Regions from separate parts of the Ferrovibrio terrae genome, predicted to be linked through region 1. Evidence: predicted binding sites of a transcription regulator. Region 1 holds the regulator's gene; the other holds the start of a gene.
The links. The regulator LexA, encoded in region 1, represses DNA repair genes until DNA is damaged. The targets are predictions, from matches to a motif close to ATGTTCTANTTTGGTTC.
Positions count from the first base shown of each region.

Region 2: FNB15_RS07605 (ImuA family protein) is a predicted target of LexA. The motif match lies at 4,689-4,705, and genes of this name have one in related genera.

Region 1 covers NZ_CP041636.1:3,042,111-3,049,182, forward strand. The annotation lists gene gltX (glutamate--tRNA ligase) at 1-632, opposite strand, end outside; gene FNB15_RS14800 (ComEC/Rec2 family competence protein) at 750-2,990, shown strand; gene FNB15_RS20965 (DUF3309 family protein) at 3,079-3,234, shown strand; gene FNB15_RS14810 (type 1 glutamine amidotransferase domain-containing protein) at 3,300-3,857, shown strand; gene lexA (transcriptional repressor LexA) at 3,924-4,670, opposite strand; gene FNB15_RS14820 (methyl-accepting chemotaxis protein) at 5,021-7,072, shown strand, end outside.
Region 2 covers NZ_CP041636.1:1,555,640-1,562,711, forward strand. The annotation lists gene FNB15_RS07580 (universal stress protein) at 1-655, opposite strand, end outside; gene FNB15_RS07585 (Crp/Fnr family transcriptional regulator) at 741-1,478, opposite strand; gene dinB (DNA polymerase IV) at 1,710-2,858, shown strand; gene FNB15_RS07595 (nucleoside 2-deoxyribosyltransferase) at 3,003-3,353, shown strand; gene FNB15_RS07600 (dihydrodipicolinate synthase family protein) at 3,438-4,370, shown strand; gene FNB15_RS07605 (ImuA family protein) at 4,732-5,409, shown strand; gene FNB15_RS07610 (LysR family transcriptional regulator) at 5,416-6,321, opposite strand; gene FNB15_RS07615 (malate synthase G) at 6,430-7,072, shown strand, end outside.

The sequences.
Region 1 (7,072 bases):
CGTGCCGCATTGGTCAGGTGATCGTCGCCGCGGATGATATGCGTCACACCCATGTCGTGATCATCGACCACGACCGACAGATTGTAGGTCGGCGTGCCGTCCGAGCGCAGGATGATCAGGTCATCGAGCTGCTCGTTCTGGAAGGTGACGTCGCCCTGCACATGATCCTTGATCACCGTGCTGCCGGCCTGCGGTGCCTTGAAGCGCACGACCGGCTTCACGCCTGCCGGGGCATCCTTCGGGTCGCGGTCGCGCCAGCGGCCGTCATAGCGCATCGGCCGGCCCTCGGCCTTGGCCTTGTTGCGCATCTCTTCCAGTTCTTCCTGCGAGCAATAGCAGTGATAGGCCTTGCCCTCGGCGAGCATCTTGTGCGCCACCTCGGCATGGCGGTTCATGCGCGAGAACTGCATCACCGGTTCGCCATCCCAGTCGAGCCCGAGCCACTTCAGGCCCTGGAAGATTTTCTGCACGGCATCGTCGGTCGAACGCTCGCGGTCGGTATCCTCGATGCGCAGCAGAAAGGTGCCGCCGTGATGGCGCGAGAACAGCCAGTTGAACAGCGCCGTGCGGGCGCCGCCGATATGCAGGTAGCCGGTCGGCGAAGGGGCGAAGCGGGTAACGACTTTGGTCATCGGATGATCCAGGAAACTTGGGAAGCAGGGTTTTAGCATACAGGGGCAGGCGGGCAAGCCGCCGTTCCCGTTTTGCACGGATTGGCGCGGGAATGGCTGCCATGCAGAGATTTCGCCATGGCAAGGCTGGAGCACGGACTCTACTGGCAGATCCTGCGGCAGCGGGCGGTGTCCGGCATGTCCGCCGGCTGGCGCGACCTGCGGCAGTTCGATGCCGTCGCCACGCTGCTGGCCGAGCGCGACCGCTGGTTCCTCTGGCTGCCGGCTTTGCTGGGCGGCGGCGTGGCCATCTATTTCCTGCTGCCGGTCGAACCGAGGCTGCTGCCGCTCAGGCTGGGCATGGCGGCGGCCGTGTTGACGCTGCTGCTGTTCTGGCGGCGGGCCTATCTGCGCTGGCCATTGATCATGCTGCTGGCACTGGTCTCCGGACTCTGGCTCGGCGCGGAACGCACCGCTTCGGTCGCCGCGCCGGTGCTGACGCGGCCTAGCGGCGCGGTCTGGATTCATGCGCGCGTGCTGGAGGTCGAGCCGCGCGATGCCGGTCATCGCTTGCTGCTGGATGATCTGCAGTTCGGCGGATTGCAGGAGGCAGAGACGTCGAAGCGAATCCGCATCACGCTGCCGCGCGATGGCGAGATGCTGTGGCCGGGCGAGCGCATTCGTGTGCGGGCCATGCTGCTGCCGCCACCTGAGCCTGCCATGCCGGGCGCGTTCGACTTCGCGCGCTATGCCTGGTTCCGGCAGATCGGTGCGGTGGGCTATGCGATCAGCACGGCGGAGATCATGCCCGCCGAGGAAACCCGCAGCTGGCGCGAGGCGGCAATGCTGTCGCTCAGCGCGCTGCGGCAGGACTGGACGCGACGCATCGCGGCGCAGACCGAAGGCGCCGGCGGCGCGATTGCCGCCGCCCTGATGACCGGTGTGCGCGGACCCATTCCGGATCATGTCGATGCCGCATTCCGCGATTCAGGGCTTGCACATATCCTGTCGATCTCAGGACTGCATCTGACGCTGGTGGCCGGCCTGCTGTTCTTTCTGGTGCGTGCAGTGCTGGCGCTGTCGCCGCGTCTGGCACTGCAGTATCCGATCAAGAAATGGGCGGCCTTCGCCGCCTTGCTCGGCGCGGTCGCCTATACACTGGTATCCGGTGCGGCGCTGCCAACTTTACGCGCGCTGGCGATGATCGCGCTGGCGCTGCTCGCCGTCATGCTGGACCGTCGCGCCATCACTTTGCGCGCCGTGGCCTGGGCCGCCTTGCTGCTGCTCGTGCTGTGGCCGGACAGTCTGCTCGATCCGGGTTTTCAGATGTCGTTCGCCGCGGTGACGGCGCTGGTGGCGGCCTTCGAGCATCTGGCGCCGAAGCTGACCCGCTGGCGCAGTCATGCCGGACCGCTGCGGATCGCGCTGCTCTGGCTCGGCGGGGTGATGGCGGCGAGTTTCGTCGCCGGGCTCGGGTCGTCGCTGTTCGCTGCCTATCACTTCAACCGCGTGGCGGATTACGCGCTGATCGCCAATCTGCTGGCGGCGCCGCTGGTCGATTTCATCATCATGCCGCTCACGGTGCTGGCCTTCCTGCTGATGCCGCTCGGGCTGGAGGCCCTGGCGCTCACTCCGATGGTCTGGGCGGTGGATGCGCTGATCGCGCTGGCCATCTGGGTGGCCGGATGGCCCGACGCGGTCGGCACCGTTCCGGCGATGCCGCTCTGGGGTCTGGCCGCGATTGCCGGCGGCGGTCTGTGGCTCTGCCTGTGGCGACAGCGCTGGCGCTGGCTCGGCGTGATCGGGCTGCTCGTCGGCACGGCATCGCCCTGGCTGATCGCGCAGCCCGATTTTCTCGTGAGTGCCGATGGCCGCCTGCTGGCGGCACGTGCCGCCGAGCCGGACCGCTATTACTTCTCATCTGCTCCGCCGCGCGGCTTTGCGGCCGAGACCTGGTATGAGCGCCTCGGCGCGCCGCCGCTTTATCCATGGCCAAGCTTGTCGCGTGCCCAGCAGCGGTCGGGCGAGGGGCGCAGCGGCGCCGATGGCAGTCTGCGCTGCGATCCCGCCGGCTGCAGCTGGAGATACCAGGGGTTTCTCGTCGCCCTGCCGCAGCAGCCCAAGGCGATCACCGAGGATTGCCGCCACGCCGATGTGGTGATCTCGGCCCGGATGGCAGTGCGATATCGTTGCCCTTCCGCCAGAATCGTGATCGACCGCAATGACCTGTGGCGCAGCGGCGCGCATGCGCTCTATCTCGATCCGGCACAGGGGATCCGCACAGTCAGTATGGCGCAGACCCGGGGCCGCCGGCCCTGGGTGAATGCGAAAGGGCATGAGGACAGCCGCAGCCGCGACGACAGGTCGCAGGTCGACTGAAAAATTTTGCAGCATACGGAACGCAGGCAAAGCGCACCCGTTGGACTCGCGCCATTGCCATGCAGCCCTGTCGAGCGGAGCCCACCCGATGCTGCCCATCCTCGCGATCATGCTGATCCTTCTGTTGCTCGTGCTGCCGGTCTGGCCCTACAGCCGTTACTGGAGCATCGTCCCGGGCTGCATGATCGCCTTCGTCATGATGCTGTTCGTGATGTTCATGCTGGCCGGCAACGTGACCGCCTGAACGGAACAAAGGCCCCTGCTGGCGGGTTGGTTTCTCTCCCGGAGTAAGAGTCAGGAGAGTAGCCCATGACGGATATCAAAAAATCCCGCATCCTCATCATCGCCACCGATGGTTTCGAACAGTCGGAACTGATCGTCCCGCGCGACAAGCTGAGAAAGACCGGTGCCGAGGTGCATATCGCATCGCCGACCGGCCGCGCCATTCGCGGCTGGAAGGGCGCCGACTGGGGCGAGTCGGTGGATGTCGATCTCAAGATCAGCGAAGCCAGGCCCGATCAATATGATGCGCTGGTCATACCCGGCGGCCAGATCAATCCGGACAAGCTGCGCGTCGACACCGACGCCATGGGCGTGGTGAAGACCTTCCTGAAGGACGGCAAGGTGGTGGCGGCGATCTGCCACGGGCCGTGGCTGCTGGTCGAGGCAGATGCGGTGCGCGGCCGTGCGGTCACATCCTACAAGTCGATCAGGACCGATCTGGTCAATGCCGGTGGCAAATGGGTCGACAAGGAGGTGGTAGCCGACAAGGGGATCGTCACCAGCCGTTCGCCCGACGACCTCGATGCTTTTTGCAGCAAGATCGTGGAAGAACTGGAAGAGGGGCGGCACAAGCGCGCTGCCTGATCCGGTTTCACAGACAAAAAAACGGGGCGCTTTCCAGCGCCCCGTTTTGAGTCTATCCGCTGAAACTCAGTAGCGGCGCAGCAGGCCGACCAGGCGGCCCTGCACCTTCACCCGGTCGGGGCCGAAGATGCGGGTCTCGTAAGCCGGGTTGGCGGCTTCGAGCGCCACCGAGTTGCCTTTGCGGCGCAGGCGCTTCAGCGTCACTTCCAGATCATCGACCAGCGCGACCACGATAGTGCCGTTTTCGGCATTCTCGCTGCGCTGTATGATCACGGTATCGCCGTCCATGATACCGGCATCCATCATCGAATCGCCGGCGACTTCGAGCGCATAGTGTTCGCCATTGCCGAGCAGGCCGATCGGCACATCGATCTGCGTGCTCATGTCGCGCAGCGCCTCGATCGGCGTACCGGCGGCGATGCGGCCATAGAGCGGCAGCGTGACGATGTCGCGTGCGTTATAGGGATTGACGCTCACCGGGGTGCCCGGCATCGGCGCGTTCGGGTTGCCCTCGACCACGCGCGGCATCAGGCGATTGCGCGGTGCGGCCGTCGGGCGGGTGGCGGTGGCGCCGATGCCGCCGCGGGTCGGCACGGCCGAATCGGGCAAGCGCAGCACTTCGAGCGCGCGGGCGCGATGGGCGAGGCGGCGGATGAAGCCACGCTCCTCCAGGCCGGTCACCAGCCGGTGGATACCGGACTTGGATTTCAGCTTCATCGCTTCCTTCATTTCCTCGAAGGAGGGAGAGACGCCGGAATTCTCCAGCTTCTCGTGGATGAAAATCAGCAGGTCGTGCTGCTTGCGGGTCAGCATGGCAAGCCTCCTCGGGTCGGGTTTCGCCAGCCTTGACACCGCAGGGGCGGTGCCGAGTGGGCTGGACGGGGAACGAACAAGAAACCTGCAAATGTTCTAATGAGGTTCCTGATACGGGTCAAGTATTTTTCCACAGGCTAAGTCATATATCTTGTAGGAGGAACGAAGGAGGCCTCCCAGATATTGGGAATTGCCCCAAAGCCTCGCTTCGCCGCTGAAAAATCGTGCCCTGCCATCGCCCTTTACGGTGCTAGCCGTGCCGGTAAATATATGAGTTACAAGAATAAGCCCCTCCGGCTCGGGAGAAGGCTTGGCAGACGGCCGAGAACGGCCGTGCAGGGGGGAAGATCATGGGCATCCGGCAGAAGCTGAATCTGGCCATTGGCGTACTGGCCGCACTCACATTGATCTCGAATGCGGTCGGCGGCCTGTTCTTTGGCCGGGTACAGGACAGCTACGCCGGCATCACCAGCACCAACCTGCCTGCCGTCATCACCGCGCTGAACCTCGCCTCGACCAGCGCCGAGCTCGCCGCCGCCGCCCCGGTGCTGGCCAATGCCACCAGCGATGCCGAGCGCGACAAGGCACTGAACGATCTCAAGACCAAACAGCAGAAGCTGGTCCAGTCGGTGGAGACCGTGAAGGTCGCGGCCGGCGCTGAAAATGCCGAAGCGATTGCCGAGATCGAGAAGTCGGTGCAGCTGCTCAACACGATGGTGGCGCAGATCAATCGGTCGGTGAATGCGCGCCTGGGCTATCACCATGATCGCGAAGAGATGCTGACCAGGCTCGGCACCGACTACATCGCCTTCCAGGATGTGATGCGGCCGGCGCTGGAGCGCGGCCTTGCCGAACTGCGCAAGCCCGATGCCAAGCCGGAAACGGCGACAGCTGCAAATGCGCTGATCTCGGCCGGCAATGCGGTGAGCCAGCTGGTGGCGACCCTGTCGGTGGCGTCGCAGGCACCAAACAATGCAGAGGTCGACAAGCAGTTTGCCGAATTCGTCAAACTGAACAGCACGGCGCTTGAGCAGATCGAAATCGCCGGCCGGCAGTTCGATGTGTCCGAGTTGAAGAACAGCATCAATGTCGTGCTCGCGCATGGCCAGGGCACCGACAGCCTGTTCGGCAGCCGTCGCAACGAGATCCGCACCATCACCACGGCCGCCTTCGCACTCGGCAAGGCGCGCGATGCCGCCACCGAACTGTCGGGCAAGGTGGATGCGCTGGTGTCTGCTGCCACCGCAGCGGCCGACAGCGCCGCCGAGAATGCCAGCGGCCAGTCCAGGACCGCGCAGATCATGCTGGTGGTCATCACCGTGCTCTGCCTCGGCATCGCCGCCCTGATCGGCGTGCTGTTCACCGGGCCGCAGATTGCCGCGCCCATCGTGCGGCTGACCACGGCGACACGCCGGCTGGCCGAGCGCGACTGGGCAGTGGACCTGACCGAAACCGGCCGCAGCGACGAGATCGGCGAGATGGCGCGCGCCGTCGAAGTGCTGAAAACCAGCGGCCAGCAGAATGAAGCGCTGCAGCGCCAGGTCGAAAGCGACCGGGAGACTTTCGAAAACGAGCGCAAGGCGCAGGAAGCGTTGCTGGAGCAGGCGATCGGCCAGATCGTGTCGGCGGCCACGGCGGGTGATCTCACGCGCCGCATCGATGCCGATGCGCTGCAGGGCGTGATGCAGCGGCTGGGCGGCGGCGTGAACGACCTGCTCGGCACCGTCGAGCGCGCCCTGAACGATCTTGGCAGCATGCTGGGTGCGCTGGCGCAGGGTGACCTGACCCATCGCATCGGCGGCGGCCATCGCGGACTGTTCGAACAACTGGCACGCGATGCCAATACGCTGGCCGAAAAGCTGGCTGATATCGTCGGCCGGCTCAGCCAGACGGCGGGCAACGTGCGCGATGCCTCGGCGGAGATCTCGGTCGGCAGCAACGATCTGGCGCAGCGCACTGAACAGCAGGCGGCCAGCCTGCAGCGCACGGCGGCGTCGATGGAAGAGATCACCGCCACCGTGCGCCACAATGCAGACAATGCGCGGCAGGCCAGCCAGCTGGCCGTCAGCGCGCGCGACACCGCCGACAAGGGCGGCACCGTGGTCGGTCGCGCCGTGACGGCGATGGGTCAGATCGAGGACAGCGCGCGTAAGATCGTCGATATCGTCGGCCTGATTGACGAGATCGCCTTCCAGACCAACCTGCTGGCGCTGAATGCCAGCGTCGAGGCGGCAAGGGCAGGCGAGGCGGGCAAGGGCTTCGCCGTCGTGGCGCAGGAAGTGCGCGGCCTGGCGCAGCGTTCGGCCGATGCCTCGAAGGAGATCAAGGCACTGATCTCGGCCTCCAACAGCCAGGTGCGCGATGGCGCCAAGCTGGTCAACGAGGCGGGCGTCAGCCTGACC
Region 2 (7,072 bases), 1.5 Mb from region 1:
GCATCACCGTCACCTTCACACCATGACGGGCCAGATGGGTGGCAAGGTCGAAGCCCGGGTTGTGTGCCGGTTCTTCCGGATCGGGATTGGCGCGCATCACGGTAACGGCCTTGGCCCGCTGCAACAGCGGCAATGCGTCATGCACCGCCCGCGTGGCTTCCGCCGAGGGTTTCCACGCCACCAGCACATGCCGGCCGATTGCCGCACCCTTATAGTCCTTCGGCACGATCAGCACCGGGCGGCCCGCCGCCATGACGATGCTGCCGGCGGCCGGACCGGCGGGCGCGTCAAGATCGGTCAGGGGCGTATCCTGCGACAGAACGATCAGGTCGGCGTAGCGGCTCTGGTCGACCAGTGCATCGTCGATCACGCCGTCCAACTTGCGCCATTCGATGCTCAGGCCGTGGCGCTGTTCGGCGGCCAGAACGACGTTGCGCGCCGCGTCGGCCTGGGCCTGGCGCTGCTGCATCTGCCATTCGATCAGGTCTACGCTCACGCCGGTGCCGAGCAGGTCGACCGGTATGAAGGGCGGGATACCGACATGCAGGGCGACGAGATGCGCGTCCTGCGCCTTGGCCAGCAAGACGGCGGCATCGAGCCGCGCGGCGGCGGCCGGCGCAGCATCGGCATAGACCAGGATATCCTTGTAGGCCATCGTGCTCTCCTTCGTGGCAGGCAGCCAGTAAGGCGCAGTGCGGCCGGTCAGGCCTTGATCGAAGTCAATTCGCAGCGAAGAAGAGTCAGGCGGCTTCCGACAGCCGGCGCAGCCGGTCGATCTGCCGGATCTGCACGCGATCGGGCGCGGGCAGGCCGATCACGTCGAGTTTGCGCAGCCTGGTGAAACAGCGGCTGACGGTTTCGATGGTGAGGCCGAGATAGTCACCCATCTCCGCGCGCGTCATCGGCAGCAGCACCGGATTGTCGGGCATGCCGCGCGCCTTCATGCGGGACGCCTGCAACAGCAGGAAGGAGGCGATGCGCTCCATCGCGGTCTTGCGGCCGAGCAGCAGGATCTGCTCCTGCGCGGCGGCGATCTCATTCTCCGCCACCGCCAGCAGGCGCTGTTCCAGGCAGGGCATGTCGGCCAGCAGCCGGCGGAAGGTGGCGCGCGGGAAGCGGCAGAGATGCGCCTCGGCCAGGGCTTCGGCGCTCACGGTATAGTCGGCCCTGGTGCTGGCGCCGAGAAAGTCGCCGGCACCCAGGAAGCCGGCGATCTGGCGGCGGCCATCGGGCATCGACTTGGCGACCGACATGCTGCCGCTGGTGATGTTGAAGACATGCTCGGCGCTGTCGCCTTCGCTGAACAGCATCTGGCCGGGCTGCAGGGTCACAGTGGTGACATGAGAAGCCATCTTCGCCTGGTCGTCGGGCGTCAGCGACGCGCAGATCGTCAGGCTGCGTGCCGTGCAGGTGCTGCAGGGACTGGGCGCGGCATTCTGACGCGGCAAGGCATGACGCAAGGCAATGATCTGAGCCATCACAAGTCTTTCTGCCGAAGCCGTTGGCAGCAGGGGCGAGATTCAAAGGAAAATCGCTTACCTGCGGCCCGCATCCGGCACCTAAATCATCCTCCCGCCGGTGCCCGCTTGCGATAGGTAAAATTGTCGCATCGCTACGGACATCGACGAACAGGAAGCGGCAGCAGTCGTAATGGTATCGAGTCACGACTGATGACCCGTCTCCGTAAAGCGGTTATCCATGGCGGCAGGATGACCGACGACGCTGACCAGGGCCCGCCTGAAACCACCGCCATACCGGCCGCGGAAGCGGCGCGCGTGCGCAAGATCATCCATGTCGATATGGATGCCTTCTACGCCTCGGTCGAGCAGCGCGACCATCCGGAGCTGCGCGGCAAGCCGGTGGCGGTCGGTGGCTCGGCAGCGCGCGGCGTGGTGGCGGCGGCCAGCTACGAGGCGCGCAAATTCGGCGTGCGCTCGGCGATGCCCTCGGTGACGGCGAAGCGCAAATGCCCGGAGCTGATCTTCGTGCGGCATCGTTTCGATGTGTATCGCCAGGTGTCGCAGCAGATCCGCGATATTTTCGCCGAATACACGCCGCTGATCGAACCGCTGTCGCTTGATGAAGCCTATCTCGATGTCACCGAGAATCTGAAGGGCATCGAATCCGCTACGCAGATCGCCGAAGAAATCCGCGCGAAGATCAAGGCCGTAACGCAGCTCACCGCCTCGGCCGGTGTGTCCTACAACAAATTCCTCGCCAAGCTGGCCTCGGACCAGAACAAGCCCGACGGACTGTTCGTGATCACACCGAAGATGGGCGCGGCTTTCGTGGCGGATCTTCCGGTCGGGCGCTTCCATGGCATCGGGCCGGCGACCTCGGCCAAGATGAACCGGCTCGGCATCGAGACCGGCCGTGACCTGCGGGCACAAACCCTGCCATTCCTGCAGCAGGCGTTCGGCAAGTCTGGCACGTATTACTACTGGATTTCGCGCGGCATCGATCATCGCCAGGTGCGCCCGGATCGCATCCGAAAATCGGTCGGCGCCGAGAACACGTTTTCCGAAGACCTGTTCAACAGCGGCATGGCCGAGATCGAGCTGCAGCCGATCATCGCCAAGGTCTGGCGCTACTGCGAAAAGTCCGGCATCCGCGGCCGCACTGTCACATTAAAAGTGAAATTCTCCGACTTCCAGATCATCACCCGCAGCCGCACCCTGCCGCAGCCGGTGGCCTCGGAAGCAGAGATAGCACAGGTGGTCGAAACCCTGATGCAGCCGCTCTTCCCGGTGCTGAAAGGCATCCGTCTGCTCGGCGTCACGCTGTCGTCGCTCGGCGAAGACGAGAATGAGGCAGCGGATTCTGTTGCCGAAACACCGCAGCTGCGGCTGACATTATAGGATCACCATGGCGCGCAAACTCTATCTCGCCGGCCCGGATGTCTTTGCTCCCGATGCGGCGGCGCGTTTCGATGCGATGCGCGAGGCCTGCAGCAAAGCGGTTTCGCGCCGCTCACGCCGGTCGACACTGCGCTGCCTGAACATCTGCAGGGCAGGGCGCTGGCCGCCTTCATCAAGCAGGCCAATGTCGGGCTGATCCGGCGCTGCGATGCGGTGGTGGCGAATGTCTCGCCGTTCCGTGGCCCCAACATGGATCCGGGCACCGCCTGGGAGATCGGTTTCGCCGAGGCGCTGGGCAAGCCGGTGCTGCTGTGGAGCGAGACGCCGGTGCTGCTGGCCGAGCGTACGCCAGGGAATGGCAATACCGATCCGGACGGCTGGATGGTGGAGAATTTCGGCCTGGCCGAGAATCTGATGATCGCGGTCAACCCGCAGGATGTCGCGCCCGATTTCACCACCGCGCTGCAGCGGGCCGCTGCAGCTTTGGCTGGCTAGGTCGCTTTCCCGTTTGCTTCGCAGCTCCCCGGTGGCAGACTGAGTCCACGCGGTCGCAAAAGCCGCAAGCAAAGGGAGAACAGCATGCGTCTCGATCACACTGCCGCCGGCGTCTTTCCGATTGCCCCCACCGCTTTCCATGCGGACGGCCGCATCGACGAGGCCTCGACCGACAGGCTGATCGAGGCCTATCTGGCGGCGGGTTCGACCGGCGTCACCGTGCTCGGCATCATGGGCGAGGCGCCCAAGCTGGAACCCGAAGAGTCGCTCGGCATCGCCACGCGCTTCATCAAGGGCATGAAAAACCTGCCGGTGATCGTTGGCGTCTCGGCGCCGGGTTTTGCCGCGATGCGTTCGCTGGCGCGCGCCAGCATGGATCGCGGTGCGGCCGGCGTGATGATCGCGCCGGTACCGTCTCTGCGCACCGACGACCAGATCACCGGCTATTACCGCCAGGCGATCGAGGCGATCGGCGACGACATTCCCTTCGTCATCCAGGATTATCCGCTCACTTTGAGCGTGCAGATGACGCCGAAGGTGATCCGCCAGATCGTGCAGGACCATCCCTCCTGCGTGATGCTGAAACACGAGGACTGGCCGGGGCTGGAAAAGATCACGGCTTTGCGTGGCTTCCAGGCCGAAGGCGCGATGCGCGAGATTTCCATTCTCACCGGCAACGGTGGCCTGTTCCTCGATTTCGAGATGGAGCGCGGCGCTGATGGCGCGATGACCGGCTATGCCTTCCCGGAAATGCTGGTCGATGTCGTGCGCTTTCAGAAGGAAGGCAAACGCGATGCCGCGCATGATCTGTTCGACGCGCATCTGCCGCTGCTGCGCTACGAGCAGCAGCAGGGCGTCGGGCTGGCCGTGCGCAAATACACGCTGATGAAACGCGGTATTCTCGCGAGTGACGCGCAGCGCAAGCCGGGTGCGGGTCTGAGCGCCAAGGCGAAGGCCGAGGTCGATTACCTGCTGGCCCGTCTGGCGCGCACCGACCGGCGGGCACTGGCAGCGTAAGCAAGCGCCCGTTGCGGCCTGTTTCGTCCCGTTCGGGAGCCAGTCAAGACCAGTTCCGTGACGCCTAAACCCCTGGCATTCTGTGCCAAGGCATTGATTTCCCGATCCACGATGTCCAAGAGCGGCGGTAAACAGCCCTTCGCCCCAGTCTGTACGCATATCCCGATAAGCGGACGGGCAGCCTCATAGTTAGGAATATTAGCATATATCTCAATGGACATCAAGAGAATATCTCCTGGATTGACCCGTAATTCTCTGGAAATCCGGGAATAATGCGAAAGTCCAAATTAGGAATACGAACATATGGCGTACTATAGGGATCGGAAGTAGAACATACGGGTCATCCCAAAGGAGCCCGTCGATGTCGCGTTTTGCCCCGCTTCCCGCCGTCCAGCCCCGTTCAGCGTCCTATATCGCACCCTCTTCGCGGCGCGGCCTCGCCGCGTTGCGCCGCTCCTTTGGCCTTGGCTCCTCGGCGCTGACCTTCGGCATTCCGCAGATCGACGCGCTCACCGACGGCTTCGCCCGTGGCGCGCTGCACGAGATCATCGGCGAGCAGGCCGCGGTCAGCGGTTTCCTCGCAGCATTACTCGGTCGTGACCGCCGCCGTGCGCAGATTCTCTGGGTCACGGCCGGCGGCAGCCTGCATGCGCCGACGCTGGGCCAGCTCGGCCTCGATCATCGCCGCCTGACGGTGGTCAGCACGCCGCGCGTGTCCGACCGCTGCGCGGCAGCCGAGCAGGCGATGAGTCCGCTCGGTTATGGCGCCGTGGTGGCCGAAATCGAATATGCCGACAGCGAGATCGCGCAGCGCCTGCAGGATGCAGCATCGCGTCACAGCGCCATTGCTTTTCTGGTCCGTCAGGATCGCCCGCAGCCGTCGCTGGCCGCTACGCGCTGGTCGGTGCAGTCAGCCTCGAGCGACGGCTTCCGTCCCTGCTGGCAGGTCACGCTCGAAGCATTCGACGGCAGCGCCGTGCATGGCGCGTGGCTGGTGGAGTGGGATCACAGCACCGGCAGTTTCCGCCTCGTCGCATAAGCGGCGCTAGACTTTCAATGCCCGGTCCCAGCTGGGCGCATCGCCATAGATCGCCCGCAGGTGATCGACGAAGGCGCGCACGCCGGCAGTGACGAAGTTGGTCACCGGATGCACGGCGAAGATATTCACATCGGCCGCGCCCGGGTGATCGGGCAGCACGACCTGCAGCACGCCGCTGCGCAGTTCGTTGCCGACATCCCAGGTCGAGCGTAGTGCAATGCCAAGGCCGGCAATTGCCAGTTCGCGCACCACTTCGCTTGAATTGGTGCGCACAGCGCTTTCGCCCGGCACAGTCACGATCTGACCACCCTTGCCCTGCAGCCGCCAGGGCAACTGCCTTTCGGCGGCCAGCAGGCGATGCCGGCGCAGGTCCTGCACGCGCGCTGGCGCGCCATGCTGTTTCAGATAGGCCGGGCTGGCGCAGAGCAGGCGGCGGTTCGGCGCCAGGCGATGACCGGTCAGGCCGGCCTCGACGCCCGGTGCGATGCGGATCGCAAGGTCGATGCGTTCGCCCAGCAGGTCGACATAGCCATCGGATAAATCCAGTTCGATCTCCAGCCGTGGCCAGCGGTCGAGAAAGGCTTTCAGGTGCGGCGCCACATGCAGGCGGCCGAACGACGTCGGGGCGGTCAGCCTCAGGCGGCCGGTCGGTTCGCCGGCCGCGCCGGTCACCAGGCTTTCGGCTTCGCGCGAGGCCGCGAGAATCTCGCTGACGCGCTCGTAAAACCGCTGCCCCGCTTCGGTGGTGGCCAGCTTGCGCGTGGTCCGGTGCAGCAGTCGCGCACCCAGCCGCTCTTCCAGCGCCGCGATCCGCTTCGAGACCATCGCCGGCGACAGGTTCAGGCTGCGCCCGGCGGCGGCCAGGCTGCCGGTCTCGATCACCCGGGCATAAAGCTCGTATTCGCGGTCCATAAGACTGTTTCCCACAGAGAACGACTGCATTCAATTCTTTTCATCTACAGAATGAATGCCCGGTGGGTTAGAGTGCCGCCTGTTTCAGAAAACGCTTCAGGGAATGACATGACCAAGATCGTCGATCGCGCCGGCCTCAAGGTGGCCGAAGAGCTTGCCGTTTTCATCGAGCAGAAGGCCCTGCCGGGCACCGGCCTCGAGGCCGCGAAATTCTGGACCGGCGTGGCGTCGATCTTCGCAAAATTCGCCCCCGAGAACCGCGTGCTGCTGAAAAAGCGCGATGACCTGCAGGCCAAGATCGATGCCTGGCATGCTGCGCGCAAAGGCCAGCCGCAGGATGCCGCCGCCTACCAGGCTTTCCTGAAGGAGATCGGCTATCTGGTGGCCGAGCCGGCGCCGTTCAAAATCGATAGCATGAATGTGGATGACGAACTGGCGCGCATGGCCGGGCCGCAGCTGGTGGTGCCGGTGCTGAATGCGCGCTTCCTGCTCAATGCCGCCAATGCGCGCTGGGGCAGCCTGTACGATGCCTATTACGGCACCGACGCCATCCCGCACGAGGCCAACGAGAAGAAGGGTTACGATCCGGCGCGTGGCGCCAGGGTGATCGCGAAAGCCAAGACCTTCCTTGACGCTGCCGTGCCTCTCAGCAGCGGCAGCCATACGGACGTGAAAGGCTGGAGCATCACGGATGGCGCACTGTCGCCGGCATTGAAAGACGCTGGTGCGTTCGTCGGCTATCGTGGCGATG